3 regions of the Robertmurraya sp. FSL W8-0741 genome follow, and region 1 is predicted to be linked to each of the others. Evidence: predicted binding sites of a transcription regulator. Region 1 holds the regulator's gene; each other region holds the start of a gene.

Region 1 (10,502 bases):
GTGGTTCCGCATGGAAGGGCCATCGCTCAACGGATAAAAGCTACCCCGGGGATAACAGGCTTATCTCCCCCAAGAGTCCACATCGACGGGGAGGTTTGGCACCTCGATGTCGGCTCATCGCATCCTGGGGCTGTAGTCGGTCCCAAGGGTTGGGCTGTTCGCCCATTAAAGCGGTACGCGAGCTGGGTTCAGAACGTCGTGAGACAGTTCGGTCCCTATCCGTCGTGGGCGTAGGAAATTTGAGAGGAGCTGTCCTTAGTACGAGAGGACCGGGATGGACGCACCGCTGGTGTACCAGTTGTTCTGCCAAGAGCATCGCTGGGTAGCTATGTGCGGAAGGGATAAGTGCTGAAAGCATCTAAGCATGAAGCCCCCCTCAAGATGAGATTTCCCATAGCGCAAGCTAGTAAGAACCCTGAAAGATGATCAGGTTGATAGGTCAGAGGTGGAAGCATGGTGACATGTGGAGCTGACTGATACTAATCGTTCGAGGACTTAACCAAATAGGTTACTCGGTCTTTTTCTTCTTCATCCATTATCTAGTTTTGAAGGGACAAAGCTTTTTGCGTAAGCAAAATCGATTTCCTTCAATCAAATAGTCCGGTGACGATAGCGAGAAGGTCACACCCGTTCCCATACCGAACACGGAAGTTAAGCTTCTCAGCGCCGATGGTAGTGAGGGGCTGTCCCCTTGTGAGAGTAGGACGTTGCCGGGCGAAACATCTTAATTAAAGAATTGCGAATCATACCGATTAGGCGTCTTCTTGGAAGTACTAACTGAAATCGGAACAGTCCTTTACCATGCTAGAAGCATAAGCTACTTAATATTATTATCGCGGGGTGGAGCAGTCTGGTAGCTCGTCGGGCTCATAACCCGAAGGTCGCAGGTTCAAATCCTGCCTCCGCAATCGAGTAGTTTCAACAAAGCTGAAACTACTTTGGTCCGGTAGTTCAGTTGGTTAGAATGCCTGCCTGTCACGCAGGAGGTCGCGGGTTCGAGTCCCGTCCGGACCGCCATTTATGAGTGTAAAACGAAACTTAGTTTCGTTTTTTTTTATGTGTATACGCATGTTTTTGCTCATTCTTGTGATTTAAGGTAAACTACAGATAGAGGAAAGTTACTTGTCTTACAAGTACTAAAAACATCCTTAGGAGCAGAAGTCCTAAGGTTTTTTCATATCTGTTGCATTTTTAATCAGCACTGTTTTATACAATTGAATGCAGCACATATATTTGAGAAAGTAAAATAGTTTAAAACAGCACATAATGTTTAGTGCGATAATGTAAAAACAACGATGTTTATATTTTAAATAGATTCAGGTGATATATGAATATGAGTGAATATACAATTACTTCGAAAAATCCTGCCGAAACAATGGAGTTGGCAAAACGATTAGCTGCTCTATTAAAGCCGCAGGATGTCATTACCTTAGAAGGAGATTTAGGCGCGGGGAAAACCACTTTTACAAAGGGATTAGCTGAAGGGTTGCACATAAAGAAAACGGTCAACAGTCCAACATTTACAATTATTAAAGAGTATAATGGAGCTCTCCCACTGTATCATATGGATGTTTATCGATTAGAGGATTCGGATGAAGATTTAGGCTTTGATGAATATTTTGAAGGAGATGGAGTGACCGTTGTTGAATGGGCCCATTTAATTGAAGAGCAGCTCCCAAAAGATAAGTTAATGATTCGTTTAAGGCATGGAGCCAATGATACAAGGTTAATTACGTTGATGCCACAGGGTGCCCGTTATGAGGAATTATGTAAGGAGTTAGGAATATGAAGGTTTTAGCCATTGATACATCAAATTACGCTTTAGGAATTGCCGTCATCGATGAAGAGAAGGTAATTGGAGAATATATAACGAATGTAAAGAAGAATCATTCCATTCGTGTGATGCCTTCAATTGAAACATTATTAAGAGATTGCGATCTTACTGCAAAAGATATTAACAAAATTGTGGTTGCCCAAGGCCCCGGCTCCTATACAGGTGTAAGGATAGGTGTGACAATTGCAAAGACGTTAGCTTGGACATTAAATATTCCACTCGTTGGAGTGTCTAGCTTAGAAATATTAGCAGCCGCTGTTGGAAGATACTTTTCGGGAGCGGTCTCACCTCTTTTTGATGGGAGACGTGGACAAATTTATACAGGTTTGTATCAATATAAAAAAGGAAAGTTAGAAACGGTAGAAAGCGACCAAATTCTTCAATCGCGAGACTGGGCGGACCAGTTGTATTCTTTTTCAGAGCCAATTCTTTTTGTAGGGAATGACCTGCCTTTACATCAAGATGTAATCGCGGAAATAATGGGGGAGAAGGCTCAATTTGCTGAAATCACCGAGCAAAATCCACGGCCTGCGGAGCTAGCCTTTCTCGGTATGCATAGAAATGGCGTTGATATTCATTCCTTTGCCCCGAACTATATTCGACTGGCGGAAGCGGAAGCTAAATGGATCGAAGCGAACAAAGCAAAGAACTCTAACTAAGGAAGAGAGAGAAATGACTAAACAACTTACATTTCGTGAGATGGAAGAGAAGGATATCGATCAAATTGTGTTCATAGAAAATGAGTCCTTTACCAGTCCTTGGAGCCGAGAATCGTTTGTAAATGAATTAACGAAAAATCGATTTGCGTTATATACGGTATTAGAGGATGAGGATGGGGTTTTTGGATATTGTGGGGTATGGATTATTGTTGATGAAGCACATATTACCAATATTGCTGTACTGCCGAAGTACCGCGGTAAAAAATTAGGGGAGGCGCTATTAAAGAAAGTAATGGAGATTGCGAAGGAAAAGGGTGCGAAGACAATGACATTGGAAGTAAGAGTGTCCAATCATATTGCCCAATCTCTCTATCGCAAACTTGGCTTTCAAAATGGAGGAATCCGAAAAAGCTATTATACCGATAATCATGAAGATGCATTAGTAATGTGGGTGAATTTGTAATGAAAAAAGAACAATATATTATGGGAATTGAGACAAGCTGTGATGAGACCGCTGTAGCGATTATAAAAAATGGTCGAGAAATCATCGCGAATGTCGTTGCGTCACAAATTGACAGCCATAAGCGCTTTGGCGGAGTTGTTCCTGAAATTGCATCAAGGCATCATGTTGAACAATTGACGATTGTATTGGAAGAGGCGCTAACAAAGGCTAATTTAGAGTTTAAGGACATGGATGCAATTGCTGTAACAGAGGGGCCTGGACTTGTTGGGGCATTGCTAATTGGTGTTAATGCTGCGAAGGCTTTAGCGTTTGCACATGGAATACCGTTAGTTCCCGTACATCATATTGCTGGTCATATATACGCCAACCGAATTGTGGCAGAAATGAAATTTCCGCTATTAGCACTAGTGGTCTCTGGTGGACATACTGAACTAGTATATATGAAGGAGCATGGCCATTTTGAAGTAATTGGGGAAACAAGGGATGACGCTGCTGGAGAGGCTTATGATAAAGTTGCAAGAACGCTAAACCTCCCATATCCAGGTGGGCCACATATTGATAAAATGGCACAGGCTGGAGAGGCGACGATTCCATTGCCGAGAGCATGGCTGGAAGAGGATTCGTATGATTTTAGTTTCAGCGGATTAAAATCGGCAGTTATCAACACTGTCCACAATGCTGAACAACGTGGAGAGAAGCTAATTCCTGAAAATCTAGCCGCTAGCTTTCAAGAAAGTGTCATTGATGTGTTAGTTACGAAAACATTAAAAGCAACAAGGGAATATAATGTTAAACAAGTATTGTTGGCTGGCGGAGTAGCTGCGAATAAAGGACTAAGAACAAGGTTGGAAGAAGCGTTTTCCACAGAAAAAGTTGAACTAGTGATTCCGCCGTTGTATTTGTGCACGGATAATGCAGCAATGATTGCTGCAGCGGGAAGTATCTTTTATGATAAAGGGCAACGTGCAAAGCTTGATTTAAATGCAAACCCAGGCTTAGATATTACGATTCACAACTAATAAATACAACAGCGAGAAAAACCCGAGCAATCGGGTTTTTCTGTGGATAAGACCTTATTCCTTGTGGAAAATGTGGATAAATAGATGATTTTTTGTGGATAATGTGGAAAAGTTTGTGGAGGGCATTAATATAAGGGTTTTAAATGTGGACAAATATGTGGAAAATAAAAACCGGGATAGTGTTGCTATCCCGGTGCTTCATTCTGAAAATTATTCTGCCAATTCAGTCCATTCTTCAAGGAGATGATCCAGCTGTTCTTTTGCCTGCTCTGTTTCTGTAGTAAGGTTTAAAACCTTCTCGTGATCCTGAAAAATTTCAGGCTCGCACAGCAATTGTTCATTTTTTTCAATTTTTCCTTCGAGCTCCTCAATCAGTTGTTCGATTTCTTCTATTCTTCTTTTTCTTTGCCGTTCTATTTTTTTTGCTTCTTTATCCTGTTGATAACTTGTCTTTTCTTGCTTTATTTGTGAACCTGCTGTTGATATATTTTTTTGTTCCAATGCTTTTAACTCTTCAAATTCAAGCTTTTTCTCAACAAAATAGTCATAGTCACCGAGAAATTCGGTTGCGGAATGGGGGCTAAGCTCCAATACTTTTGTCGCAATCCGATTAATAAAATAGCGATCGTGTGATACAAATAAAATGGTTCCAGGGTAATCAATTAAAGAGTTTTCCAATACTTCTTTGCTGTCTAAATCAAGATGGTTTGTCGGTTCATCTAAAATAAGAAAATTAGCCTTTTTCATCATTAGTTTGGCTAAAGCTAGTCGCGCTTTTTCACCACCGCTTAAAGTTGAGACAGTTTTTAATACATCATCTCCAGAGAAAAGAAAATTCCCTAATACTGTGCGAATATCCTTTTCGTTCATTAAAGGATAGTCGTCCCACAATTCATTTAAAACCCTTTTATTGGATGTTAATTCAGCCTGCTCCTGATCATAATAGCCGATAGTTACGTTTGAACCAAAGTGAATATCACCAGCCAGTTGGGGTAATCGACCGATAATTGTTTTTAATAGAGTGGATTTGCCAATTCCATTTGGGCCAACAAGGGCAATACTGTCTCCCCTTGTGAGGCGAAAGGAGAGCCCTTCACTAATTTTTTCACTGTCGTAACCGATTGCTAAAGAGTCTACTTTTAATACGTCATTTCCACTTTGTCTTTCGATGTCAAAGCCGAATGAGGCTGACTTTTCATCACCAAGAGGCCTGTCCATCACTTGCATTCGTTCTAATTGTTTTCTGCGACTCTGCGCCCTTTTAGTTGTGGAAGCGCGTGCCAAGTTGCGTTGGATAAAGTCTTGAAGTTTAGCGATTTCTTCCTGCTGTTTCTCATATTGCTTCATCTCGCGCTCGTAGTTCAATGCCTTTTGTTCTAGATACGCACTATAATTCCCTGTATATCTTGTGATGTTTAAACGCGAAATTTCATACACTTGGTTCACGACTTTATCTAGGAAGTAGCGATCATGGGAAACGATAAGAATAGCACCAGAATAGCTCTGTAAGTAGTTTTCCAGCCATGAAAGAGTGTCGATATCAAGATGGTTTGTCGGTTCATCAAGAATTAAAATATCAGGTTTCGTTAGCAATAGCTTTCCTAAGGCGAGTCTTGTTTTTTGTCCGCCGCTCAAACTCGAAATTTTTGTTGAGTAATCAAATGAATGGAAATTTAATCCATGCAAGACAGAGCGAATATCTGCTTCGTACTGATAGCCACCGTTTTCTTTGTAGGATACTTGCAGCTGATCATACTCTTTTATAATTTTTTCGTACTCAGTTGAATGATTGAAGATAGCCGGATCAGCCATTTTTTCTTCCAATTGCCTCAGCGTACGTTCCTGTGATTTCAAATGCTGGAACACCGTCAACATTTCATCCCAAATGGAATAATCCGATTCCAGTCCGGTGGTTTGTGCTAAATATCCAATCTCGACACCTTTTGGTTTAATAATTTCGCCACTTTCATAAGACAGCTGTCCAGCGATAATTTTCAGGAGTGTTGATTTTCCAGCACCATTTCGTCCAACGAGTGCAATCCGATCCTTTGTTTGTACCTCAAGTTTTATATTCGTTAAAATGGGGTCAGCCCCATATGATTTTGATAGTTGATTGACTTGTAATAGTATCATTCGTTTCACCTCAGTATGTCTAGGAATAGTGTAACGTAGAACATTAAGAACAGCAATTAAAGAAGATTTTTCCTGACACTCTTCTTTATTACGAGACACTTTTTTTCCTCGTGAAAGGAAAAATTTATTGTGAAGATAATAACAATGTTTTCACAAAGATCACAAAATAGTGTATCATTTGAAGTGAGGTGTTTGATAATGGCAGAGTTTACCCATTTTAATGAAGAAGGCAGAGCAAAAATGGTCGATGTTAGCAATAAGAAGGAAACCGTAAGAACGGCAATTGCTAACTCTAGTATTACAGTAAATAAACAAATTTACGAGCAAATTACCCAGCAGCAAAATAAAAAAGGGGATGTACTTGCAGTTGCTCAAGTAGCAGGAATTATGGCTTGTAAGAAAACAGCGGATATTATACCAATGTGTCATCCGCTTCCCTTGACAGGAGTGAATATTTCATTCAAGTGGGTAATAAAAGATGAGAATTATGAGTTAAAAATTACTGCATCTGTTAAGACAAAAGGAAATACGGGAGTAGAAATGGAAGCGTTAACAGCGGCTTCGATTTGCGCTCTGACAGTGTATGATATGTGTAAGGCTGTTGACAAGGGCATGGTTATTGGTCAAACGTATTTAGTGGAAAAAACTGGTGGGAAAAACGGCGATTTTAAAAGGGAAGAAGAAGTAAGATAAGGTTTAACTCGTTAAAAAAGGACTATATAGGGGTGGGGGAAATAAAATGAGTAACGATACAGTGAAAATACCTCAAGCAACGGCAAAGAGACTACCGTTATATTATCGCTTTTTAAAGAATTTACATTCTTCAGGAAAACAGAGGGTTTCCTCTGCTGAGCTAAGTGAAGCGGTGAAGGTAGATTCAGCAACAATCCGGAGAGATTTCTCCTATTTCGGTGCCTTAGGAAAAAAAGGCTATGGTTATAATGTTAATTATTTGCTAACCTTTTTTCGTAAGACCCTTGATCAAGATGAGTTAACAAAAGTTGCGTTGATTGGTGTCGGAAATCTAGGTACTGCGCTGCTTCATTATAATTTCTTGAAAAATAATAATACAAAAATTGCTGTTGGCTTTGATGTTGAAGAGGCGAAGATCGGTACATCGATCGGGGATGTTCCTATTCATCATATGGACGAGCTTGAAAAAATAATTACAGAAATGGGCATTACAGTAGCAATTTTAACGGTACCAGCTCCATTTGCCCAGACGATTACAGACCGACTCGTAGCAGCTAATGTTAAAGGAATCCTTAATTTTACACCGGCAAGACTAACCGTACCGGCGACAACAAGAGTTCACCATATTGATCTGGCTGTGGAGCTTCAATCATTGGTGTATTTCCTTAAGCATTATGGAGTAGATGAGGAAGAGGAATAATTTTATGACAAAAGGCATGGACTCGGTATAACTAAGTTCATGCCTTTTTTTATGCTGTTTATTTTTTATCTTTTTGAATGGCTTTTACTTTGAAGTGAAAGAGAACCATTCGAATCCCACTTCCGAAATCAAAGGTAGCTAAAATGACGAATAAATAGGTGAAAATTCCCCATTCGCCATTACGCTGAACATCCTGGACGGCAAAATAGGTAAATAAAAGTCCAAGAACAATATAAAGGATACCTGAGAACAAAGGTGTTCGTATCATAGAAAAAGACCTCCAATGAAGCTCTGAATAGATTCTGCTTCTCGTAGCATTCGTTCAATATCTTCTTTAAAAACAGATTGCACGAGAACAACAAAGGTGTTCATGGCAACATGAGCAATGATTGGAACAATAATTCGTTTTGTTTTAATATAAAGAAAAGCAAAGGTGAAGCCCATTGCTGAGTAAAGCAATAAATGTTCGATTTCTGCATGGGCTAAGGCAAAAATAATGGAGCTTATTATGGCTGAGAGAAAAAAGTTCAGCCGCTTATAAAGTGAGCCGAAAATAATTTTACGAAAAACGATTTCTTCCAGAATGGGTCCAATAACAGAACTGACAATGACAACAACTGGAAAGGATTCAATCAAAGAGAGGATTTGCTGTGTATTTTCAGAGCCCATATCTATTCCTAACCAACTTTCAATATTGGCAGCTAACCCTTGAGCAAATAACGCGAGAAATACACCAGCGATCGCCCAAAAGATTGAGGCTGAAACAGAAGCAGTCTCTCGATCCAAGCTTGGTTGCTTCATTTCTTTACGCAAAAGGAATAAAGTCGCGAGCAAGGCTACGGAAAAGCTGAAGACAATCCAAATAACGACAGCGTAAACAGCCATCTCCTCAATACTATATCCAATTAGCACGCCGCCAAATGTTAAAGCCGGCACCCCAACAAAAGTTGAAAGTTGCATCGTAATGTAAATGATTAAAATGTACCAATATTCTTTTTTCAAATTATGATTCCCCTTTTAAACCTAACTAATGATGCACTAAAACCATTCTACTAATAAAATTGCTAAACGTACAAATAGTTGCCTTAAAATATTTGTCGATGGATATTTTTTCAAAAGTAGTACATACTTTGAAAGGTTATACACAAGAAAGAACCGGCAGGAAATGAAGCGTAGTACGATCTGAAAATTCATGTAAAAATTTGTGTTAATTTTTTAAAAAAATCGTGCATGATACTTGCAAAAAAAAAGAGAATTCATTAATATATTAATTGTGTTAGCACTCAAAGTGTGCGAGTGCTAATAAATATTACATAATATTAATTGAGGAGGTTGTTTCACTTGTTAAAGCCATTAGGTGATCGCATTGTTATTGAGCTTGTTGAAACGGAAGAAAAAACTGCAAGCGGTATCGTTTTACCAGATTCAGCTAAAGAAAAGCCTCAAGAAGGAAAAATTGTAGCTGTTGGTACTGGTCGTGTACTAGACAACGGTGAGCGTGTAGCTCTTGAAGTTTCAGTAGGTGATCGCATTATCTTCTCAAAATACTCTGGTACAGAAGTGAAGTATCAAGGTCAAGAGTATTTAATTTTACGTGAAAATGACATCTTAGCTGTTGTCGGCGAATAAGATTTTAAAATTATGGCTGTTTTAATATAAACATTATTTAAGGAGGTTTTTTTCAAATGGCAAAAGAGATTAAATTCAGTGAAGATGCTCGCCGCGCGATGCTACGTGGTGTAGATGCTCTTGCAGATGCAGTGAAAGTAACCCTTGGACCAAAAGGTCGTAACGTGGTTCTTGAGAAAAAATACGGATCTCCGTTAATTACAAATGACGGTGTAACCATTGCAAAAGAAATCGAATTAGAAGATGCTTTTGAAAACATGGGAGCAAAGCTAGTTGCTGAAGTTGCAAGCAAGACGAATGATGTTGCTGGGGACGGAACAACTACAGCTACAGTACTTGCACAAGCGATGATTCGTGAAGGCTTAAAGAACGTAACCGCTGGTGCTAACCCAATGGTTATCCGTAAAGGAATTGAAAAAGCTGTTGCTACTGCTGTTGAAGAATTAAATGCTATTTCCAAGCCAGTTGAAAACAAAGAAGCAATCGCTCAAGTTGCTGCGATTTCTGCTGCTGACGAAGAAGTAGGAAAACTAATCGCAGAAGCAATGGAGCGTGTTGGTAACGACGGCGTTATCACAATTGAAGAGTCTAAAGGATTTACGACAGAACTTGATGTAGTAGAAGGTATGCAATTCGATCGTGGATATGCATCTCCATACATGGTAACAGACTCAGACAAAATGGAAGCAGTTCTAGAAAATCCATATATCTTAATTACTGATAAGAAAATCAGCAACATCCAAGAAATTTTACCAGTGCTTGAGCAAGTAGTTCAACAAGGCAAGCCATTATTATTAATTGCTGAAGATGTTGAAGGTGAAGCTCTTCCAACATTAGTATTGAATAAGCTACGTGGTACATTCAATGCTGTAGCGGTAAAAGCTCCAGGATTTGGTGACCGTCGTAAAGCAATGCTTGAAGATATCGCTATCCTAACTGGTGGTTCTGTCATCACAGAAGATCTAGGATTAGAGCTTAAATCTACAACAATTGAGCATCTTGGACGTGCAGCTAAAGTTGTCGTTACAAAAGAAAATACAACAATCGTGGAAGGTGCTGGAGATTCAGCGCAAATTTCTTCACGCGTTGCACAAATCCGTGCTCAAATGGAAGAAACAACTTCTGAATTTGACCGTGAAAAATTACAAGAGCGTCTTGCTAAATTAGCTGGTGGAGTAGCAGTTGTTAAAGTGGGTGCTGCAACAGAAACTGAGCTTAAAGAGCGCAAGCTTCGCATTGAAGATGCATTAAACTCAACTCGCGCTGCAGTTGAAGAAGGTATTGTATCTGGTGGTGGCGTTGCCCTACTTAATGTATACAATAAAGTCGCTGCTATTCAAGCAGAAGGCGATGAGCAAACAGGTGTTAACAT
Region 2 (11,169 bases), 2.3 Mb from region 1:
ATGGAAGACCGGAGTTTGATGGCATGTGAATTTCTTTAATTTCACTATCTTTTATCGTTAAACCTTGATTATTTTTTTTCATTTTCCAAAATGGATCAAGTCCATCTACTTCAGGTAGCTTTGCAAAGTTATAAGGTTGAACAGGGGAAGCAGTTGCCCATTCAAGCGTGCGAGCATTCCAAGGATCTCCTGTAATATTGCGGTCGGCATGGCGAATGCTCCAATAAATATTGTAACAGAAAGCGATAAATCCAAGCGCCAATATGACAGAACCTAAAGCTGAAACAAGGAATAACGGTGCAAATCCTGATTCTACAGAGTAGGTATAAGAACGACGAACTGCACCATCAAGTCCAAGGAAGAACATTGGCATAAATGTTGCGTTAAAGCCAATCACAAACAACCAGAAATGCCATCTTCCGATTTTCTCGTTTAGTGTAAAACCAAACATTTTTGGCCACCAATAATATAGAGCAGCAAACACAGCAAAAACGACACCAGGAATAATTGTGTAATGGAAGTGGGCAACAAGGAACAACGTATTATGATATTGATAATCTGCTGCACCCATTCCAAGCATGACCCCGGTTACGCCTCCAATAATAAAACAAGGGACAAATGCCAGCGACCAAAGCATCGCATTGGTCATTTTAATTCGGCCCTTGCGCATCGTAAAGAGCCAGTTAAAGATTTTTATTCCCGTTGGGACGGCGATTGCCATTGTTGTAATGGAGAAAATGGAGTTTACTGCAGGTCCTGATCCCATTGTATAGAAATGGTGAACCCAAACAACCATACTTAAGAGTGCAATGATTAAGATTGATAGAACCATTGATTTATAACCAAATAATGTTTTTCGAGAGAATGTTGAAATAATTTCTGAATAAATCCCGAAAGCAGGGAGAACTAAAATATATACTTCTGGATGTCCCCATAGCCAGAAAAGGTTTGCCCAAAGCATATCAAGGCCGCCGCCAGATAATGTAAAGAAGTGGGCACCGTAAAGGCGATCAAAGGTCATTAATGCTAAAGCAACCGTGAAAATAGGGAAGGCAGCAATAATGATGACAGACGCAATGAAAGAAGTCCAAGTAAACATAGGCATCTTCATTAATGTCATGCCCTTCGTTCGCATTTTTAAAATCGTTACAACAAAGTTAATTCCTGATAGCAATGTTCCGATTCCGGCAATTTGCAAGGCAACGGCGTAATAGTTGTTTCCGATCCCAGGCGAAAACTCTTTTCCTGCGAGAGGGAAATATGAAGTCCACCCAGCATCAGGAGAGCCACCGATAACAAAAGAGATGTTAAATAGCATCGCACCACCGAAAAATAGCCAAAAGCTCAATGCGTTTAATTGTGGGAATGCAACATCTCGAGCTCCAATTTGCAGGGGAACAACAACATTCATAATCCCGATCAGCATTGGCATTGCCATAAAGAGAATCATGATGACGCCATGAGTCGTGAAGATTTCATTGTAATGCTGAGCATCTAAAAATTCCATTTCTGGTCTTGATGTTTGAGCCTTCATTAAAAGACCGTCCATCCCGCCACGGAAAAACATTAACACACCAGAAATAATATACATAATCCCAATACGTTTATGATCAACTGTTGTAATCCATTCAGACCAAAGCCACTTCCATTTCTTTAAATAGGTGACTCCAGCTACGATTCCGACCATGGTTAAAACAATCGCTATTTGTGAACCTAAAATTAATGGATCACCTGTAATAAAAAATTCATCCCATTTAATGCCCACTGTGGTCACCTCCGTGTTCTGTGTCTTCTTGATGATCATGCTCGTCTATGTCATCACTCGTTTTATTTCTGTAATTGTCCTCTTCTTCAAATATTTTCCCTTGGTAGCCATGCCCACGATAAAGTTCAGGGTGTGTATATGTTTTTGAATTGTGGTCAGCATGATTTACCCAGTCGAGATGTGTGTTTGAAAAAGTCAATCTACCTAAATGAGTTGGTTTCAGTAGCTCTTCGTATTCTTCTTCAGTTAGTTTTGGAGCAGTTTCTTTTACTTCCTGAACCCATTTGTCATATTCAGAACGAGTTTGCGCCAATACTTCAAATTTCATATCCGCATAGCCGCGGCCATTGAAGTTGGTATTCTGTCCCTCGTATGAACCAGGGTAATCAGCAATTAAATACATCTCAGTTTCCATTTTTCCCATCGTATATTTTTGACCACCTAAAGCAGGCACCCAAAAGGACTGCATCGTACTCGCTGATGTTAATTTAAACAGAATAGGTGTGTCTGCAGGAATATTAACGTAATTTACTGTTTCAATTCCTTCCTCTGGATAGCTAAAAATCCACTTCCAGTCAGCAGAAGTTACATGTATGGTAATTGGTTCCTTATCCTCATAGCCTTGTGGTACCTCTTCTAATGCATAGAGTGTCTTTACAGTAGGAATGGTTAAGGCAACAACGATAAGAATTGGGATTGCTGTCCAGATAATTTCCAATACGGTACTTCCATGTTCATCAGGTGGTTCGTAGTCTAAATTGTCTTTTTTTTCACGATATTTCCAGACGATATAACCAAATAATCCAAAAACGACAACGACTACAAGGAGCATCCAAATTAAAGACCAGTTGATTAATTCTGTAATGCTTCTTGCCACTGGGCCTTGCGGGTCGAAGACAACTAATTTCGACTCACAACCACTAAGGAATAGCAGAGGTGCAGTTGTCAAAAAGGCAAATAATCCTTTTTTCATTCAATGTCAACTCCTTATTCAATAAAGTTTCTTTTCCCGAAAGTGCTTGATAAAAACATAAAAGATTCGAAAAATTGTCACAAAATGTTCATAAATTCACAAACTTAATCAAAAAAATAAAGATGTCTGAAATCATGCTGCAGACAATTCGTTTCATGGAATCAGAAGACTTTTCGGTTATACTGAAAGGCGCGTGAAACCTTGGTTTCACACGATATGAACCAAAAATCGTTGTATCAACAAAATTGTTTAACAAAGCTCAAAATAATGAAACGAAGCTTTTGATCATTTATTCACATTTGCCTAAAAAGTTTTACACAATCAAGAAAAAGGTTATTTTGATACATTAACACTGTGTATATGATGATAACATAATTATTTGATGATAATTGTTACAAAATAAGTAAGGAATAATTATCCATTTTATTGCTCGTTTTTCTTCGATTACTATTTAAAGCGGAACGGCGATAACTGTAGGACAATTCTTATAAATCTGCTTCTGGGGAATGTGTGAGAAATAACGGTCATAATATCAAATCTTTAAATGATGTTGAGGTCGATTGGTTTAACATTTTAGAAGAAAGTTGAGATTCGAATCATGACCAGACTAATGAACGAATTAAATAAACCAAAATATTAATCAGGAAGTAGGGAACGAATGTTTTTATAGATTCTGGTGAAAAGTTTGAAAATGATATTTTTATTTCAATTGATAGATTTCAAAAAGGAAAATATGAATCGCAAGCAGGATTGGAAACACCTTTCCAGGTAGAGTAAGATTTTGCAAAAAAATTTTCCCAACATAACTGTTAGCCAAAATATTAACCTAAAGAAAGCTGTTGAAAATCTATTATTTGCTATTTATAGTTGGTAAAAACTAATTTTTGTCATGATGTTTTTTATATGTTCTGCCCGGTTTTTCTATTGCAGTCCGATTTTCTTTAAAAGGTTTGAGCGTTCCGCTGTAAAATTCATCTTTCTGATGAAGTACATCAATTCACATATAGCCATATTTATAAATGAAGAAAATATCTTTTATACGAATCATGCTTTGATTGGATAATGGTACAAGCAAAAAATCGTACTTCATCATATATAATCAAGAGAGGTGATGATTATGGTCAAAATTTATTTAGATCCAGGCCATGGAGGATCTGACCCAGGAGCACAAGGAAATGGGCTGCAAGAAAAAACCCTAACATTAGATATAGCTGTGAGAGTACGGGATATATTAGTAAATGAATATGAAAACGTTGAAGTGAGAATGAGTCGAACTGGTGATGTGACAGTTAGTCTCGCTCAGAGAACAAACGATGCAAATTCATGGGGAGCAGACTATTATTTATCGATCCACATTAATGCTGGTGGCGGTACAGGTTTTGAGAGTTTTCGACATACTAGTGCTCCCACACAAACAGCAAGATACCAAAGCATAATTCACCCAGAAATTGCCTTGGAGAGTTTATTTCGAGATCGAGGGATGAAAACAGCTAATTTTCATGTGCTTCGTGAAACTAGAATGCCTGCTCTACTAACGGAGAACGGCTTTATCGACCATGCAACCGACGCATCAAGATTGCAGAATGCTAGTTTTCGAGCCAGCATTGCTCGAGGGCATGTCATTGGGCTTGAAAAAGCTTTTCAATTGCGAAAAAAAACGAATTCAAATCCAGGAACGCTCTATCGTGTTCAGATCGGCGCTTTTGAAAACGGAGAAAATGCAATTCAGCTTGCGAGACGTGCTGCTACGAGCGGATTTACGACTCATATCTTTCAGGAGGATGGGCTTTATAAAGTACAAATTGGCGCATTTTCAATCAGGGAAAATGCCGAGCAGCTAGCTCAAGAGGCAAGAAACAAAGGTTATGAAGTGATTATTGTGCAGCGGAATTCATAAAAATAAGCACCCATGCGGGTGCTTATTTTGCAAAGACATGATTTCCGATTTTGATCGTTGTTGTTTTTGAACGTAGCCATGTATTTGTTGTTTTGGCAGGATTATAGAAGTAGAGGGAACCGCTGCCTTGGCCACGGAAAGCAAGAGCTTCATTAACTGCTTTCTTCGAATCAGTACTTGCAGCCTTGTTGATTTGACCATTGCTTACTGGTGTGAATTGACTGGATTGATAAATAACCCCACTTACTGTATTTGGGAAAAGATTGCTGTCGACGCGATTTAAAACGACAGTTGCAACGGCCACTTTTCCTGCGTACGGCTCGCCTTTCGCTTCTGCTTCAACAAGCCTCGCTAATAAATCTTTTTCTGAACTTGTCACTGAGGATGCGGGAATTGTTAATTTTTGTCCAATCCCTAAAGTGCTATTTGCCGCATTGTTAACTGACATCAATGCTTTTACTGGTACCCCATATTGAATTCCGATTTTCCAATAAGTATCACCTTTGTTGACAGTGTGTGTTGCTGCTAGACCGCTTCCTACTCCAGCAAAGATGATAGTTAAAAATGCGACAAATGAAATGATTTTTTTCATACTATAAACCTCCTTCAACATTCTTATATACAGTATCATGATAGATTGAGAGGAACATCCTCTACAATTTTCCAGTGTCTTTAAACCGTTGCTACAAGTGGGGCAAGTTTCAGAAGTGTAAAGTTTGTCATCGATTTGCAATAGTTGGATTTAGTCAGAAAATGAAAAATTCATAAATATTTACCGAATACCGTATACATAATATAGGTTGAATTTTGGAGGCTGTCAGAGGGGTGGTACAGTGGATAACGAAATCATTCAATATTTTGTAGTGAATCATGATTTGAAAATGGAAGCAGGGAAGGTGGCAGCCCAAGTAGCCCACGCTGCAACCATTTCCACGATTAATATGGTCAGTGCAAGCAATTGCCAATTCCCTGATTACTTCGATTATTTTGTGGAATGGTATCAATCGGGAATGAGCAAGGTTGTGTTAAAAGGAACGGAAGAAGAGCTTTTTAAGCTTAAGGAAAATGGTTTTTATACAATTAGGGACAAAAGCTATCAAGAAGAGCCGACTGGGGCACTTACTGTGGTTTCCCTTCCTCCGATGCCGAGAATCATTGGGCAAAGATTTATCGGGGAGTTCTCCCTGTACTGAGGAATAAATGTGCGGTTTGCTCTCACATGGCCTCATGTAAATAAGGAGGTATAGGCGAATGGGAACATTCTGTAATCGCTTGTCCTTTTATTTAACTTTCTACACTATTGGTTTTATTTTGCTTGCGTCTTCAAATTCGCTAAAAGAGCGGATCCTTAGATGGATAGGTATCCATCCTTTACAATTGTTGTTTTATTTTACGTTAATTGTGCTCATCATAGGAATCATTGGATTTACCGGTGTTAATAATTGGAGCAGTGTATTTCGCAGCATCTTTACTGTTGGTTTTTCACTTGTTTTGACAGCTTTTCTTGCCTACATCATTTTTGTTGGAGAGTTACTTCAATAAAAAAATGAAAGCAAAAATGGTTAAAACGCAATCTATTTTTCTATCATAAGTAAGGGTGATTGCCTCGTGAAAACAATTAAAGTAAGAGCTTTGTGAAGAGAAGCTTCTTCTAAAAAAGTATTTATAAATATAAAAGTTTCGAATTGAACATTCGGTGATTAAATGCTAAATGAAGGCAAGGAAGGAAAAATGAAATTTTCTTTCCTTGCTTTTTTTGTTATTGTTGCTTTAATGGATGGTATCGTTTTCATATTTATTGACTTTTGAACAAAGAGACACGGCTTTCATTGAATATCCAAGAGGAAGAAAACGTTAAATAAATCGCAAATTTCACAAAGGCAATAAGGTAAATCTAGCAGCTTGAAAAAGGAAAAGGTAGCTTCATACGTATATCTTCATTCGAGTTTGTGCAATGCTTAACAAAATTGACACAATATCGTCAACCTCTCAGAAATCCTATTGTATCAACGTTTTTGGCAGCTTAATTTTTTGCGAATTCAGCTTAAATCGACGACTAAGGGAATTTCCTCCTTTCAGTAGGGAGATCTCCCGATACGAGAAAAAGAGAACTGATTTTACAATAAAGTTAAGCAATTGGAACAAGGAGGATCAATATGGAAGCAAAAATGGTTTCAAATCAAAAAGCGGAGCACCCGGTAAATAGCGCATTTGCCTCAAAGTTTGCGAAATCAATGTTTTTGTCAGTATTAGTGCTCAGCATTTTAACATTTATTGGCACAAGGATGTTCACACATGTCGATTTAAATTTATATGGTTATATGGTTGGAACGATCGTATTTCTTGGGGGGTTCTTTTACCGCTTTATTGCTTGGGGAGAAAGACCCCCAACGAAGATTATCATCAAAAAAGGAATAAAGCTCTTATTTAGAAAATCCACACCAAAGACTTCGGTTGAGCAGTTAGCGACCTATCGATTTATCTGGAATCGCGGGATATACCGCTGGACACAACACTTTTTAATAGGTTGGGGTTGCCTTCTTTCTTGTTTAGTGACATTCCCGCTTGTTTTTGGGTGGATGTACTTTACGATGCCGGAAAATGGTTATTACACGATTGTTTTAATGGGAATGGACATTATGACTGTAAAGGCAGATGGATTAATAGCCAATCTTTCTTATAATGCGTTAAATATTTCTGCATTCATGGTCATTGCTGGTGTATGCATGGCTTTATATAGACGAATTAAAAATATGCAGGCTCGTGCGGAGCAAAAATTCATTTATGATTTCTTACCACTTTACTTATTGCTTTTTATCAGTATTACAGGCTTGCTCCTTACAGTAAGTAATCTATTTCTCCACGGCTGGGGACATTACGTAATGAGTCTGATTCATCAATATTCCGTGGTCGTCACAATGATTTACTTGCCTTTTGGAAAGTTGGCTCATATTCCGTTCCGACCATTAAGTGTTTTTGCCCGAAATTATCGTGAACACTACGGGGAACAATCAATGAAGGCCTGCAAGATTTGTGGAGATGAATTTGTTTCCTCTGAGCAATCAAAGGATGTTGTTCAAGTACTTGGTATCAATGAAATTGAATTTAAGAAAGAAGATTTCCATTTAGCAGAGCTTTGCTTACCGTGTCGAAGGAAATATCGAATTGCCCAATTTTCTGGGTTCCCTACACATGAAGTAAAAGTTAAGGAGGCTAACCAGAATGCAAAGGGATAAGTTTTTTAAAGAAGTTGATAATTTGCATCATCCGAATGAAACGTTAGTAAGAACTCATTGCAGTTACTGTGGAATGCAATGCGGGATGAATTTAAGGGTCAATACAAAGACAAATAAAATTATTGGGGTGGAACCTCGTTATGACTGGCCGGTAACAGTCGGAAAAATGTGTCCGAAAGGAGTTACTGCCTATCAACAAACGAACCATGATGATAGACTTCTAAAACCGTTAATTCGTGATGATAAATCGCTCAAAGGTACAAAATTAGGCTTCCGTGAAGCAACATGGGAAGAGGCATATGATCATATCGTAAAAAATTTCCAGAAGCTCCAAAAAGACTATGGGAATGATAGTTTATCTGTTTTCAGTGGAGTGTCAATGACGAATGAAAAATGTTATTTAACAGGAAAGTTTGCCAGAGTAGCTCTAGGAACTCGCTACATTGATTATAATGGTCGTTTTTGTATGTCCAGTGCTGCTGGTGGATTCCTTCGTTCCTTCGGAGTAGATAGAGGGTCGACATTACCGTGGACAGATATTCATGAAACAGATTGTTTATTTATTGCAGGAAGTAATACTGCAGAGTGCCATCCTACTTCAATGTTCCGAATCTGGAATGTTCAAGAAAGAGGCGGCTACTTAATCGTTGCCGACCCGCGTGAAACCCCGATTGCAAGAAGAGCAGATGTCCATCTAGATTTAAGACCTGGTACAGACCTGGCACTTGCAAACGGAATTCTTAACCTATTAATCGAAAATGGTTTTGCTGATGAAGAGTTTGTTCAGAATCACACAAACGGATTTGAAGAAACGAAGGAATTAGTGAAGCAATTTACACCAGAATATACGAGTGAAATTACCGGCGTTGCGCCTGAAAAAATCATTCGTGCTGCGGAGCTCTATGGAAAAGCACCAAACGCTGTTGTCATGTTTGCCCGCGGTATCGAACAGCAGCATAAAGGTGTCGACAATGTTTCAGCGTATACAAATATGGCACTAGTAACAGGAAAAATTGGGCGAGCAAAATCTGGTGTTGCTACTTTTACTGGTCAAGGGAATGGTCAAGGCGGACGTGAACATGGTCAGAAGTCAGATTTATTACCAGGTTATAGAAAAATTACCAACCCTGAGCATGTCAAAGAGGTATGTCAATTTTGGGGAATTACACCAGAAGAAATGCCGAAACCAGGTGTATCTGCATATGAAATGTTCGAATTAATGGATCAAAAAGTTATTCGTGGACTATATCTTCTTTGTTCAAACCCAGCTGTATCCGCACCAAATTTAAATTTTGTTCGTAATGCAATGAAAAATTTGGACTTCATGGTGTGTTCAGATTTTTATTTATCAGAATCAGCTGAATTTGCAGATGTCATTTTGCCAACTGTAACATGGTCCGAGGATGAAGGAACTGTTACGAATTTAGAAGGTCGTATTATTAAAATTAACAAAGCTCAAGAGCCGCTTGGGGAATCAAAGCCAGACTGGCAAATTCAAGTGGAACTAGCTGAACGGTTAGGAAAAGGAAAATACTTTTCTCATTTGAAAACGGCCCGTGATGTAGCGGATGAATTCAGAGGTGCGACAAAAGGTGGCTATGCTGATTATTCTGGTGCTACCTGGGAAAAAATCGAAAAGCAAGACGGCGTTTTCTGGCCTTGTAAGAGTGAAGAAGATGAAGGAACACCGCATATGTTCCTAGATAAGAAATTCTATCACCCTGATGGAAAAGCAAAAATTTGTGCGCTTCCATACAGACCACCAGCTGAAGAGCCGTGTGAACAGTATCCGCTCCGATTAACAACTGGACGAGTCGTGTATCACTACCTGTCAGGGAATCAGACAAGACGAATTCAATTTTTACGAGATATGTGCCCTGAGCCATATGTGGAGGTACATCCGGAGACAGCAAAAAAGTACAATATTGAGCATGAAGAACGGGTACGTCTGTTTACACGCAGAGGGGAAGCGGTATACAAGGTTAAGATAACGGAAGCAATTCGGAGTGATACAGTCTTTGTTCCTTATCACTTCGGTCATAAAGAGTCCATTAATCTCTTAACAAATCCGGCACTTGATCCAATGTCGAGAATGCCAGAATTTAAGGCTTGTGCAGCACAAATCGAAAAACAATCAATAAAGAAGGTGTAATAAATGAAGAAGAGGCTCTATTTAGAACTAGAAAATTGTATTGGCTGTCGCTCTTGTTTAGCTGCATGCACACAGTGTCTAGGTCATGAAGAGAGAAATAGAAACTATGTCTATGACGTCAATCCACTTGTAAATCGGCAAACGATGCCTCTCATGTGCCTTCATTGCGTGAATCCAGCTTGCGCGAGAAGTTGTCCAGCACAAGCCATTCAAATTCATGAAACAGGTGCTGTTTTATCGGCGTTAGTGGAAAAGTGCATTGGTTGTCAAAACTGTACGATTGCTTGCCCATACGGAATACCAAAGTTTGATACAGAGCAAAATTTAATGTATAAATGTGACCTTTGTATCGACAGAACGAAGGATGGGATTCCACCCATGTGTGCAAGTGTATGTCCATCTAACACTTTGCAGTGGCTGACGGATGAAGAGATTGAAGCGAAACAGAAACAATTTAACCTCGACAATGGAAAATGGGTCACAAGTTTACCATTTTTAGAGAGTGAAACAAATGTACGCGTGAATCTGCCAGGTATTTTGCAAGGCGTCACGAAATTGTTTTAGGAGGGATCGTCATGTCGGAAAAAAATAATAAAATCCCCTTTCCAGAAGATAATTACACGCATAATATTCAACGCAATAATGAAAGAAAATTAGATAGACGCGGTTTTATGAAAACATTGGTCGGCGCTGCCGGTGTATTTGCAGTGTCGTCGCTTCCTTGGGGAGCAGTGGCAGCGAAAGAGCTATTAGGATTAAGCGAAAAGGAATATCCTCATAAGAAAATTACAGATATTGATAGAATTGGCGTGGGAGAAGCAGTTGAATTCAAATTTCCAGGAGAGCATGATGATGCGATATTAATTCGTCTGTCCGAGGAAAAATACGTTGCTTATAACAGTGCATGTACTCATCTACAATGTCCGGTTTTTTGGGAAAAGGAAAAAGGAGAGATGCTTTGTCCATGCCATCATGGGAAGTTTGATGTAGAAACAGGGAATCCAACTGCTGGACCACCAAGACGACCATTGCCAACAATTGAAGTGTCTGTAGAAAACGGAGCGGTTTACGCTGTTAGGGTGAAACGTTATGAATCATAGACTAGTAAACTTTATATTGCTATTAATCTGTCTCATGTTAAATATA
Region 3 (11,169 bases), 3.8 Mb from region 1:
AGGCATCTATTTTGCTTCTTTTCATAACGTCTGCTTGACAGCATTGTGATTTCAACTGAGATCGCCTCCTGACAATCGGTTTACCATAGTCCAAGAATTTTCCACCAAACTCCACCAATCACAGCCCAAATAATGATATGAATAATAGAAATGGCAAAACCGATCGACCACCATTTATTTTGCGTTACATAACCGGAACCAAAGAAAACCGGTGCCGGCCCTGAACCATAATGCGTAATACAGCCAAATAAATTGCCAAAGAATCCTAAAATAAGAGCTGTTAGCATTGGCGGTGCACCCGCAGCCATTGCAACCGCTAAAAAGGCGGCATACATAGCACTGACATGAGCCGTACTGCTAGCAAAAAAATAATGAGAATAGAAATAAATAAGTGCTAATGCACCTAATGCCAAGATCCAAGAAAGACCACTTACTGCTCCACTCATCAAGTCGCTAAACCATGGAATCATCCCTAATGTATTTAAGTAGGAGGCCATCATCACAAGGGCTGCAAACCAAACCAATGTATCCCATGCGCCCTCTTCTTTTTTAATGTCCTTCCAAGATAAAACGGATGATAGCAATAAGACTGATAATCCAATCAACGCTGTCGTTGTTGCATTAATTCCAATGTTTTCACCAAAAATCCATAAGCCTAAAATGAGTAAAAATACGGCAATCATATTCCACTCAGATTTACGAATAGGTCCCATCTCCTGCAGTTTCTTCGTCGCAATTTCTGCTGCTGCAGGGGTCTCTTTTATCTCTGGTGGATAAACCTTGTAGATAAAGTAAGGGACGACAATCAAACTGACGACCCCTGGCACTAATGCGGCAATTGCCCAGCCGGTCCATGTGATTCTAACTCCAGCATCACCGGCGAGTGAGGCTGCTAAAGGATTGGCCGCCATCGCTGTTAAAAACATAGCAGAAGTCACCATATTTCCTTGGAAAGCAACTTTTGTGAGGAAGGAACCAATTTTCCTTTCTGTCCCGTCTTCCACTTTCGAGCCAAATGTTTCTGATAAAGAGCGGATAATCGGAAAGATTATTCCCCCACCACGGGCCGTATTACTTGGCATCGCGGGTGCTAAAATTAAGTCACTGATTAACAATGAATAAGAAAGCCCTAATGTCTTCTTTCCGAATTTTTTAACAAACATGTAGGCCACACGATTCCCCAAGCCTGTTTTAATAAATCCTCTTGAAATAAAGAAGGCGATGACAATCAACCAGATCGTCGTATTTTGAAAGCCACTTAAAGCATCGCCTAACTCCAACGTTCCTGTTAAAACAACCGCTGTAATCGAGAGAATCGCCACGCCCCCCATCGGCATCGGCTTAATGATGAGCCCGACTATCGTAGCTACGAAAATGGCAAACAACTGCCACGCCTTTGGATCCAAACCAACAGGTGCCCCGATAAACCAAATTATCGCTCCAACTGCTAACGTAATAAACAACATGAGAAAATTAACTTCTTTGCTTGGCTTCTCCTTTGCTTGCCGAATCTTTGAAGGAATTTGAGGCTGAGCTAAATTTCTTACTGCCGCTCCCATTTTTTTCACTCCCTAAAATATTTGTTTTCAAAATGGGCAGAGAGCTGTTAACTCCTGCTTATGTGCATATCTTCACATATAATTTCTTGACCGTGAAATACCGATTTTCTATAAACTAATAGGTAAAAACTATAAGTGAAATTTTTCACAAAGTTCCTTTTTTAAAAACACAATTACAAAAATAATTGTGATCACTTTGCCACTCGATTGCTTTGATTGAAATAATCACGAATAAACTCCGCTACCTTTTTATATTCATTGGATAATTTTTTTCCTTTCCTCCAAGCTAGTCCAATATTGATATAAATGCGATTTTGCAATGGAACAGAAACGATCTCTTGACGGTCCTTCACGTATAGATCCATCAGCAAAGAAAGTCCGAGCCCCTTCGCAACCATTGCCTTGACTGTTTCAACTTTATCTGATGTAAAAATAATGTTCGGCTTTATCGTAGACGGAAAACAATGCTTTAATAAGGCATCATGATGTACATATTCCTCAGAGAGCATAATGAATTTCTCATTAACCAGATCACTGCAGCTTAAACTCTTTTTTCGACTTAATTCATGATTTTTTGGCATACATATGACAAGCTGATCCTGAACTAGGGGCAGCATTTCTAATTTATCGGACTGTTCTGGGAGAATAATAAAGCCCATTTCCAATTCCCCCTTTTCAATCAGCTTTCTAATTGCGACAGATCCCTTTTCAATAACCGCAAATTCTATCTTTGCATATTTTTCTTTAAATCCCATAAATACATTCGGAAACATTTGTGCACCAATCATCGGTGGAAGGCCAAAATTCACGACTCCATCATTTGCGTCACTAATTTCTTGTATCGCTTCATCCATATTGGCTAAAATCTCGACCATACGAGCGAGAAATTTTTCTCCCTTCAATGTAAGCGAAACGCTCTTCGTTGTTCTCTCAAGAAGTTTTACCCCTAATTCCCGTTCTAGCTTATGAAGTGAGTTGGAAATGGATGGCTGTGATACATGTAGTGATTCTGCAGCATGTGTAAAGCTCTTCAAACGACTTACCTCAACAAAATACTCTAATTGTCTAAGCTCCATTTTCTAACCTCCTGTTTCCTTTTCTAGTTCCAAAAATTTGTGAATCCACAACACAATTGTCGAATTCACTGTCATTATATTTGGCTTTGTACAGGCAGATTAGATAGGTAACTTTTGATACTGTTTTGTAATTAATGTAAGTGGAATCCTGTAACAAAATGTTCATTTACAGCTTGACATTTCATTATTAAGCACATAGGTAAGGTGTTTATAAAGTCTTTCAAAATAAACAAGCACCTGCGAAACAATGCTTCGCAGGTGCTTTAATAGAACCTCTTTATATAAAGCGGTGCAACAAAAATACATGAGGAAGTTTAGCGTGTGTCATTTTCCACCTGTGCATGAGGACAGCGTTTTTTTAATTCGGTAATAAATTTTTTTTGCTCCTTCGGGGAAATTTTCACACTACCTAAAATAGCTTTTTTATAAAAAATTTCAATTGCGTCACGTGATGACAATATTCTATAACCCGTGAGGATTTCTCTTGTCGGGGAAACCTTTGTGATCTCTTCATACGGAATTCTGCTTCTAATTGGTCCGCCTTTGACCAATAAATAGCCTTGATAGAAAACATATTTAACGGAAAAGACACACCATAAAATAAAGCCGATCACAATAAAAAAAGTTGAAGTCAATATCATAACTACTAAAGGCTCAGTTCCACCTTCTAAAAATAATGGAAAGAATGAAGCCAAACCAACAATGAGCACGACAATCAACATAAAATTCACAAAAAAAGCATCTACTTTTGAATGAAAAACCATTGGCTCACTATACCCCCTTTGTTTTTTATACGAAGGCCTATTGAAAATGTTTCATCGATCATTGCCGATTCAGGGAAGATTGCTACGAATAAAAGCTTTTACTTCAAAATTGAACGCCAATAAACCAGAAAAGGGCTGTCCATTGTGGACAGCCCCCAAACAAAATTAAGTTCTTTTTTGGATATCGGTCTTAAATAAAATATTTCGGTCTTTATTCCGTTTTATCGGTCTAAATCAAAATATTTCGGTCTTTATGCAAATATATCGGTCAAAACAGTCCATATATCGGTCCAGTCACGATTTTCGTTGACTCGATTATCCAAAGTCAGGCCTTTACTGAACGATCCCTTTTTCTTTTAATAGCTTGTAAGCTTCATCTTCCTGTTCTTCTTTGATTTGATATTCGAGGTTGCCATCAACGAATTTAGCACATCTACCGCCAAATGGCTTAAGCATTGCTTTAATTTCTTTAATATCCGTCGCTTCTTTTACTGGATAATTAACTTTCATCCGTATCACCTCCCAGTTTAACTATAGTAAACTAGACAAGGTAACACAGTGACAAAGATTACAGTACCGTCATATATTTGTAAGCCGCTTTAGGAAGTTTTGGAACTTAGTTGACAACACTTTCTTCTTTTTTCTGAATGAGTTCGTGCATTCTTTGACGATCCCGTTCAAGAATAGGTTTTAAATACTTTCCGGTATGGGACTCAGGAGTATCTGCAATTTTTTCTGGAGTTCCGGTTGCAACGATCGTTCCTCCCTTATCTCCTCCTTCAGGACCTAAGTCAACAAGATAATCTGCTGTCTTGATCACATCTAAATTATGCTCAATGACTAGAACCGTATCCCCGTTTTCAACTAATCGCTGCAGCACGACTAACAATCTCGAAATATCGTCAACATGGAGCCCTGTTGTCGGCTCGTCAAGAATATAAAGAGAACGGCCTGTCGAGCGGCGATGAAGTTCAGAAGCAAGCTTAACCCGCTGTGCCTCTCCACCAGACAATGTTGTAGCCGGTTGTCCCAGCTTAATATAACCTAATCCGACATCATATATCGTTTGCATTTTCCGTTGGATTTTCGGAATGTTCTCGAAGAATTCCAAAGAATCTTCTACTGTCATTTCCAAAATATCGGATATGCTCTTCCCTTTATATTTCACTTCCAACGTTTCCCTGTTATAACGTTTCCCATGACAAACCTCGCATGGAACGTATACATCAGGGAGAAAATGCATTTCAATTTTAATAATTCCGTCACCGCGGCACGCTTCACAACGACCGCCTTTTACGTTAAAGCTAAAACGACCCTTTTTATATCCGCGCACTTTCGCTTCATTTGTAGCTGCAAACAGATCACGAATATCATCGAATACACCTGTATACGTTGCTGGATTTGAGCGAGGAGTTCGGCCGATTGGCGATTGATCGATGTCAATTACTTTATCTAAATGCTCGATCCCTTTAATCTCTTTATATTGTCCAGGTCTTGTTTTAGCCCGATTGAGCTTTTGCGCCAGTGCTTTATGCAAGATTTCATTTACAAGCGTACTTTTACCTGAACCTGAAACACCTGTAACCGCAATGAACATTCCAAGCGGAAACTTGACGCTTACATTTTTCAAATTGTTCTCTTTCGCTCCCTTAATTTCTAGAAAACGGCCATCATCCTTTTTTCGTTCAATGGGAAGCGGAATGAATTTTTTGCCTGATAAATATTGTCCTGTAAGAGAATATACATCCTCCATCACTTCTTTTGGCGTCCCAGCAGAAACAACTTCGCCGCCGTGCACACCTGCACCTGGTCCAATATCAATTAAATAGTCAGCAGCAAGCATCGTATCTTCATCATGCTCAACAACGATAAGAGTATTGCCAATGTCACGCATATTTTTCAGCGTTCCAATGAGCCGATCATTATCCCGTTGATGAAGACCAATTGATGGTTCATCTAAAATATAAAGAACACCAGTTAAACGGGAACCAATTTGAGTTGCCAAGCGAATTCGCTGCGCTTCACCACCTGACAAAGTACCAGCTGCCCGATTAAGCGTTAAATAATCGAGACCGACATTGATGAGAAATCCAAGTCTTTCCCGAATTTCACGGAAAATAGCGTTGGCAATTTGCTTCTCTTTTTCTGTTAATGTAATGCCGTCCATTTTGTCATATGCTTCTCTTATTGAAAGAGAAGTTACATTTGCGATGTTCTCCCCATCAATGAGAACGGCTAAACTTTCCTTCTTAAGGCGTTTGCCCTTACAAGTTGGGCAAGCCTGCTCCGCCATGTATTTTTCCATCTGTTCACGAATATAGTCGGAGCTTGTTTCTTTATAACGGCGTTCGACATTGCCGATTACACCTTCAAATTGAATGTAGTTTTCACGAATTTGACCAAAATCGTTCTCATAACGGAAATAGATTTTATCTGTCTCTGAACCGTAAAGAATCTTTTCAATTTCATGCCCTGGTAAATTCTTTACAGGTGTATTCATATCGATCCCGTAATGATTGCAAACCGCTTCAAGCAATTGAGGGTAATATTGTGAACTGACTGGTTCCCAAGGTGCGATCGCCCCTTGCTTTAATGTAAGATCCCAGTTGGGGATAATCAGTTCTTTATCTACTTCAAGCTTCGAGCCTAAGCCGTCACAATCAGGACAAGCCCCAAACGGACTGTTAAAAGAAAACATTCTCGGCTCAAGCTCTCCGATTGAAAAACCGCAATGCGGACAGGCATGATGTTCACTGAACAGAAGTTCTTCTTCCCCAATCACATCGATCAGCACCTTGCCATCGCCAAGCTTTAAAGCCGACTCCAACGAATCTGCCAGACGGGAGCTGACCCCTTCTTTGACAACGATGCGGTCAATGACCACTTCAATGGAATGCTTTTTATTTTTATCAAGAGAAATTTCTTCGCCAAGATCATACATTTCTCCATCGATGCGAACACGGACATAGCCCTGTTTCTTAATATCCTCAAGCATCTTGACATGGCTGCCCTTACGACCAGAAACCACTGGTGCAAGAACTTGTATCTTTGTCCGCTCCGGATATTCAAACACCCGATCAACCATTTGCTCAATCGTTTGTGAGGTAATTTCGATTCCATGATTTGGACAGGTCGGTCTGCCCACCCTTGCAAATAACAAGCGTAAATAATCGTAGATTTCCGTAACTGTTCCAACGGTAGAACGTGGATTGCGACTCGTCGTTTTTTGATCAATTGAAATCGCCGGCGACAATCCTTCAATCGTATCGACATCAGGTTTATCCATTTGTCCTAAAAATTGTCTCGCATAGGCAGATAATGATTCGACATAGCGACGCTGCCCCTCAGCGTAAATGGTGTCAAAAGCGAGAGAGGACTTTCCTGAACCAGAAAGTCCTGTCAGTACAACAAGCTTGTCTCTCGGGATCGTGACATCAATGTTTTTTAAATTATGGGCCCGAGCTCCCTTTACAACCAATTTCTCCATTGCCATCGTTTCTTTATCCCTCCGCTTTTAACTCTAAAATTAAATCACGCAATTCAGCCGCTCTTTCAAAATTGAGGGCCTTTGCCGCTTCCTTCATTTCCTTTTCCATCTCTTCAAGCACTTTTTCCTTTTCTTTCTTCGTTAAAGAACCAAGCTTTTGCGCCGGTGTGTACTCTTCTGTCTCCTCGGCAACAAGCGTCGCTCGAATCGCTTCACGAATATCCTTCTTGATGGTCGTCGGCGTAATACCATGCTTTTTATTATATTCTTCTTGAATGGCACGACGCCGTTTTGTCTCACTTATTGCCAACTCCATCGAATTCGTGATCCGGTCAGCATACATGATGACATGACCATTCGAATTACGGGCTGCCCGACCAATTGTCTGGATGAGCGAGCGCTCCGAACGGAGAAAGCCTTCTTTATCCGCATCCAAAATTGCCACTAGTGAAACCTCAGGAATATCTAATCCTTCACGGAGAAGGTTAATTCCGACTAAAACATCGAACTTCCCAAGACGAAGCTCACGGATAATCTCAATCCGCTCCAAAGTTTTTACCTCTGAATGCAAGTAATTGACCTTAATGCCAATTTCTTTTAAGTAATCCGTTAAATCCTCGGACATCTTCTTCGTTAAAGTCGTGACGAGAACGCGCTCATTGCGCTTAATCCGCTCCTGAATTTCGCCAATCAAATCATCAATCTGCCCTTCGATCGGCCTTACATCAATCGTTGGATCAAGCAGACCTGTTGGGCGAATGATTTGTTCGACCATCTCAGGCGTGTGCTCTATTTCATACGGACCAGGAGTCGCCGAAATATAAACAATTTGATTAATATGTTGTTCAAATTCTTCAAATCTCAATGGACGGTTGTCCATCGCTGAAGGCAATCGGAATCCATGATCGACCAGCACTTGCTTTCGTGCTTGGTCACCATTATACATTCCCCGAACCTGTGGCAGCGTCACATGAGATTCATCAATGACAATTAAAAAGTCCTCTGGGAAATAATCGAGAAGTGTATATGGCGTTGAACCGGACGGTCTTAGTGTTAAATGTCTTGAATAGTTTTCAATCCCTGAACAAAAGCCCATTTCTCTCATCATTTCAAGATCATAACGTGTTCTTTGCTCCAAACGCTGAGCCTCAAGGAGCTTATCGTTTTCTCTTAAGTGCTTTAAACGTTCTTCCAGCTCTTTTTCAATATTTTCAATCGCTACTCTCATTTTTTCCTCACGGGTCACGAAGTGGGATGCTGGGAAGATAGCAACATGCTCTCTTTCTCCCATAATTTCACCAGTTAAAGCATCCACTTCACGAATCCGATCAATTTCGTCACCAAAAAACTCTACTCTTAAGCAATGCTCATCCTTTGAAGCAGGGAAAATCTCAACCACATCTCCCCTTACGCGAAAGGTACCACGTTGAAAGTTGATGTCGTTACGCTCATATTGTATATCTACTAATCGTCTGAGAAGCTGATTGCGTTCAATCTCCATTCCTGTTCTTAAAGAAAGAACCATTTCCCGATATTCTTCAGGCGAACCTAAACCATAAATACAGGAAACACTGGCAATGATGATGACATCTTTCCGCTCAAACAAAGCGGACGTTGCCGAGTGACGAAGCTTATCTATTTCATCATTAATACTTGAATCCTTCTCAATAAATGTATCAGTGGAAGGAACATATGCCTCTGGCTGATAATAGTCATAATAGCTGACAAAGTATTCAACCGCATTATTGGGAAAAAAGTCTTTAAACTCACTATAAAGCTGTCCTGCCAACGTTTTATTATGAGCGATGACAAGGGTCGGCTTATTCACTTCCTTAATGACATTGGAAATCGTAAATGTCTTCCCGGTTCCTGTAGCTCCAAGCAAAGTCTGATGCTTCTTCCCCGTCTTTATTCCCTCAACAATTTTTCGTATAGCCTCTGGCTGATCCCCTTGAGGTGAATATTTCGAAACCAATTCAAACTGATCCTTCACACAAAAGCCTCCTTCTCCACTTGAATCCGATGAACTCATATTCTCATTCTACCACAAACAATCAAAAACTAACCAATAATATGCGAACGGATATTCGTTTTTTTTACTTTTGGAAATAGTTTCATTCAAAATTGGGAGTTTGAAAGAGGACTTTGCCAATTTTGAGTGGGGATTGCAAGTGGTTTGGACGAGTTGTACGAAAGTGCGAGGGAGGGTTTCGTGTGCTTTCGCGTCGATTACGCGGATCTTGCTTTGTGCGTGTTTTGGCTGGGATTGCGACGGTTTCTTCCTTGTTTGCGCGTATTCTTCTCAGGATTGCACTGATCTCGTTTTGATTGTGCGCGATCTGTACGAGATTGCACCGATTCCTACTTGTTTGCGCTCCGCTATGATCCAGAGTCCCAGAGGTTTTGATCCTAACCCCCAAGTAACAGCAGCGACAAATAAAAGCGACCACGAAATTGCCATTTCCATTGGTCGCTTTCATTCTCATATTCGCATTAAATCTTGAATTTCTTAATTGCTTCGTCCATCTGTTCAGATAGTGTTTGTAAAAGGTCCGTTGATCTTTTGATATCGTTGAAAATGTTCATCTGCTCTTCGGTTGAGGCGGCAACCTCGGTTGAGTAGCTTGCGGATGCTTGGGATAATTGGGCGACTTCGTCGATGGAAGCGGATAGCTCTTCTGAGGCTGCTGACATTTGTTCCGTTGTTGCTGTCACTTCTTGGAGTTCTTCGTTTACTTTTTGAATCGCCTCAAAGATTCCTTTGAAGGTAGCACCGGCTGAATGGATGGCGTTGACGCCGAGTTCTACCTCATTTATGCTATTGTCCATTTCTGTTACGACCTGTATCGTGGTGTGCTGATATTTTGCAATTAGCCGTGAAATTTGTTCCGCAGAATGCTTGGATTGCTCGGCCAACTTTCTTACCTCGTCTGCTACAACAGCAAATCCCTTGCCATGGTCCCCTGCTCTTGCTGCTTCAATTGCAGCATTAAGAGCTAATAAGTTGGTTTCATCGGCGATATTAGAAATAACTTTTAAAATGAGTTCCACTTCTTGAACCTGTTGCCCCAATTCCTTTGTAACATTAGAGTTTTGGGACACAGTTGCCTGAATCCTATCGATTTGATTCATAACTGTTGTTAGTTCTTCGTCCCCACGTTTAACTTTGTTGATCATCTCTTGTGACGATTCTGCTACATGGCTTGCCGATTCAGCGATATTTTGAATTCCTTGCGCCATTTGTTCAATAGCGACTTTCGATTCATTCGTCTTCTGGAGTTGTGTTTGATTGCCGCTAGCCACTTCTGTTACGGATTTTGCAATCATCGTACTTGCTTCATTTACATCAGAAACATTTGCGTTCAGATGTTTTGCTGCCCCCATTAACTTCATGGAAGTAGCAGAAATATTTAAAATGATCTCTTTCATATTTCGAATCATAACGCTGAAGGCGTCTGATAAAACTTTCATTTCTCCTGAACTATTGCTGTGCTCTTCCTTCATTATTTTATCAGCCGCAACTAGATCACCTTCTGCAATCACATTTGCTGTTCTTGTTAGTGATGGAAATCTTTTCAGCATTCGGTTCACATACAAAAATAAAGCACCACCTGCCATGGCAATGGCCAAAACGTTTACTCCGATGAATAAAGGCAACCCTTCTTTATTAACTGTATTCTGGATAGCCCCTACCGCTCTGGCATCAATATCCACTCCTAATATTCCAATCACACTGCCGCTGCTGTTGGTAATAGGGGCAAACGCTGATAAGTAATCCCCATATTCCGGATCGTGAACAATTTCCGTATGACTCACATTTCCATCAAGAACTGGTTCGATATCTTCGTAAGTTGTTGCCGTAGTTGGAGCACCAATTGATGCGGAAATATCAGAGTCCCTTGGCAGACCATCGATGTACATCATTACATTTTTGTCATCATCCACTGCTAATGTGTAAACATAAAACGAACCGGTTTTTTCTCTTAAATCATTTAATTGTTCCCGTAGCTCCCAATAATCATCATTCTCCACTTTGGTTGCAAGGAACTCTTCATATTGGTTTACATCAATGAAGCCAACAATATTTTCTGCTGTTTGTATACTATAGTTTGAAATCGTTTGCTCAACTGCTTTAGAAGTATTTTGAATCAAAATAAAGACCGTCATGACTAAAATAAAAACCATGACAATCATTAATGACCATGTGATTTTCGTGCCCAGTTTCGTTTCTTTTTGCTTCATTCATCACTCATCTCCGTCCCTTAAGCGAGATTTCACCAATA

Evidence for each region. The regulator Rex, encoded in region 1, represses fermentation and respiration genes when NADH is low (regulators of the CRP and FNR family bind a similar motif). The targets are predictions, from matches to a motif close to TTGTGAAATATTTCACAA.
Region 2: a site for Rex is predicted at 2,823-2,840, ahead of qoxA (cytochrome aa3 quinol oxidase subunit II). Genes of this name have one in related genera too.
Region 3: a site for Rex is predicted at 1,693-1,710, ahead of NST02_RS04675 (anion permease). Genes of this name have one in related genera too.

What each region holds. Positions count from the first base shown of each region.
Region 1 is NZ_JBBOQG010000001.1:4,816,578-4,827,079, reverse strand. Features, by position in the region: partial or broken rRNA gene NST02_RS23690 (23S ribosomal RNA) at 1-503, shown strand, start outside; rRNA gene rrf (5S ribosomal RNA) at 600-716, shown strand; tRNA gene NST02_RS23680 (tRNA-Met) at 835-908, shown strand; tRNA gene NST02_RS23675 (tRNA-Asp) at 941-1,017, shown strand; gene tsaE (tRNA (adenosine(37)-N6)-threonylcarbamoyltransferase complex ATPase subunit type 1 TsaE) at 1,334-1,789, shown strand; gene tsaB (tRNA (adenosine(37)-N6)-threonylcarbamoyltransferase complex dimerization subunit type 1 TsaB) at 1,786-2,493, shown strand; gene rimI (ribosomal protein S18-alanine N-acetyltransferase) at 2,507-2,956, shown strand; gene tsaD (tRNA (adenosine(37)-N6)-threonylcarbamoyltransferase complex transferase subunit TsaD) at 2,956-3,975, shown strand; gene NST02_RS23650 (ABC-F family ATP-binding cassette domain-containing protein) at 4,186-6,108, opposite strand; gene moaC (cyclic pyranopterin monophosphate synthase MoaC) at 6,307-6,801, shown strand; gene NST02_RS23640 (redox-sensing transcriptional repressor Rex) at 6,848-7,501, shown strand; gene NST02_RS23635 (YdiK family protein) at 7,560-7,769, opposite strand; gene NST02_RS23630 (CPBP family intramembrane glutamic endopeptidase) at 7,766-8,503, opposite strand; gene groES (co-chaperone GroES) at 8,843-9,130, shown strand; gene groL (chaperonin GroEL) at 9,187-10,502, shown strand, end outside.
Region 2 is NZ_JBBOQG010000001.1:2,521,550-2,532,718, forward strand. Features, by position in the region: gene qoxB (cytochrome aa3 quinol oxidase subunit I) at 1-1,765, opposite strand, end outside; gene qoxA (cytochrome aa3 quinol oxidase subunit II) at 1,755-2,738, opposite strand; gene NST02_RS12235 (N-acetylmuramoyl-L-alanine amidase) at 3,856-4,635, shown strand; gene NST02_RS12240 (cell wall hydrolase) at 4,658-5,227, opposite strand; gene NST02_RS12245 (aminoacyl-tRNA hydrolase) at 5,469-5,828, shown strand; gene NST02_RS12250 (hypothetical protein) at 5,887-6,177, shown strand; gene NST02_RS12255 (hypothetical protein) at 6,792-7,871, shown strand; gene NST02_RS12260 (molybdopterin oxidoreductase family protein) at 7,858-10,023, shown strand; gene NST02_RS12265 (4Fe-4S dicluster domain-containing protein) at 10,027-10,587, shown strand; gene NST02_RS12270 (QcrA and Rieske domain-containing protein) at 10,599-11,123, shown strand.
Region 3 is NZ_JBBOQG010000001.1:976,473-987,641, reverse strand. Features, by position in the region: gene NST02_RS04680 (hypothetical protein) at 1-55, opposite strand, end outside; gene NST02_RS04675 (anion permease) at 81-1,466, opposite strand; gene NST02_RS04670 (LysR family transcriptional regulator) at 1,751-2,635, opposite strand; gene NST02_RS04665 (PH domain-containing protein) at 2,950-3,399, opposite strand; gene NST02_RS04660 (hypothetical protein) at 3,733-3,909, opposite strand; gene uvrA (excinuclease ABC subunit UvrA) at 4,016-6,892, opposite strand; gene uvrB (excinuclease ABC subunit UvrB) at 6,900-8,879, opposite strand; gene NST02_RS04645 (methyl-accepting chemotaxis protein) at 9,380-11,128, opposite strand.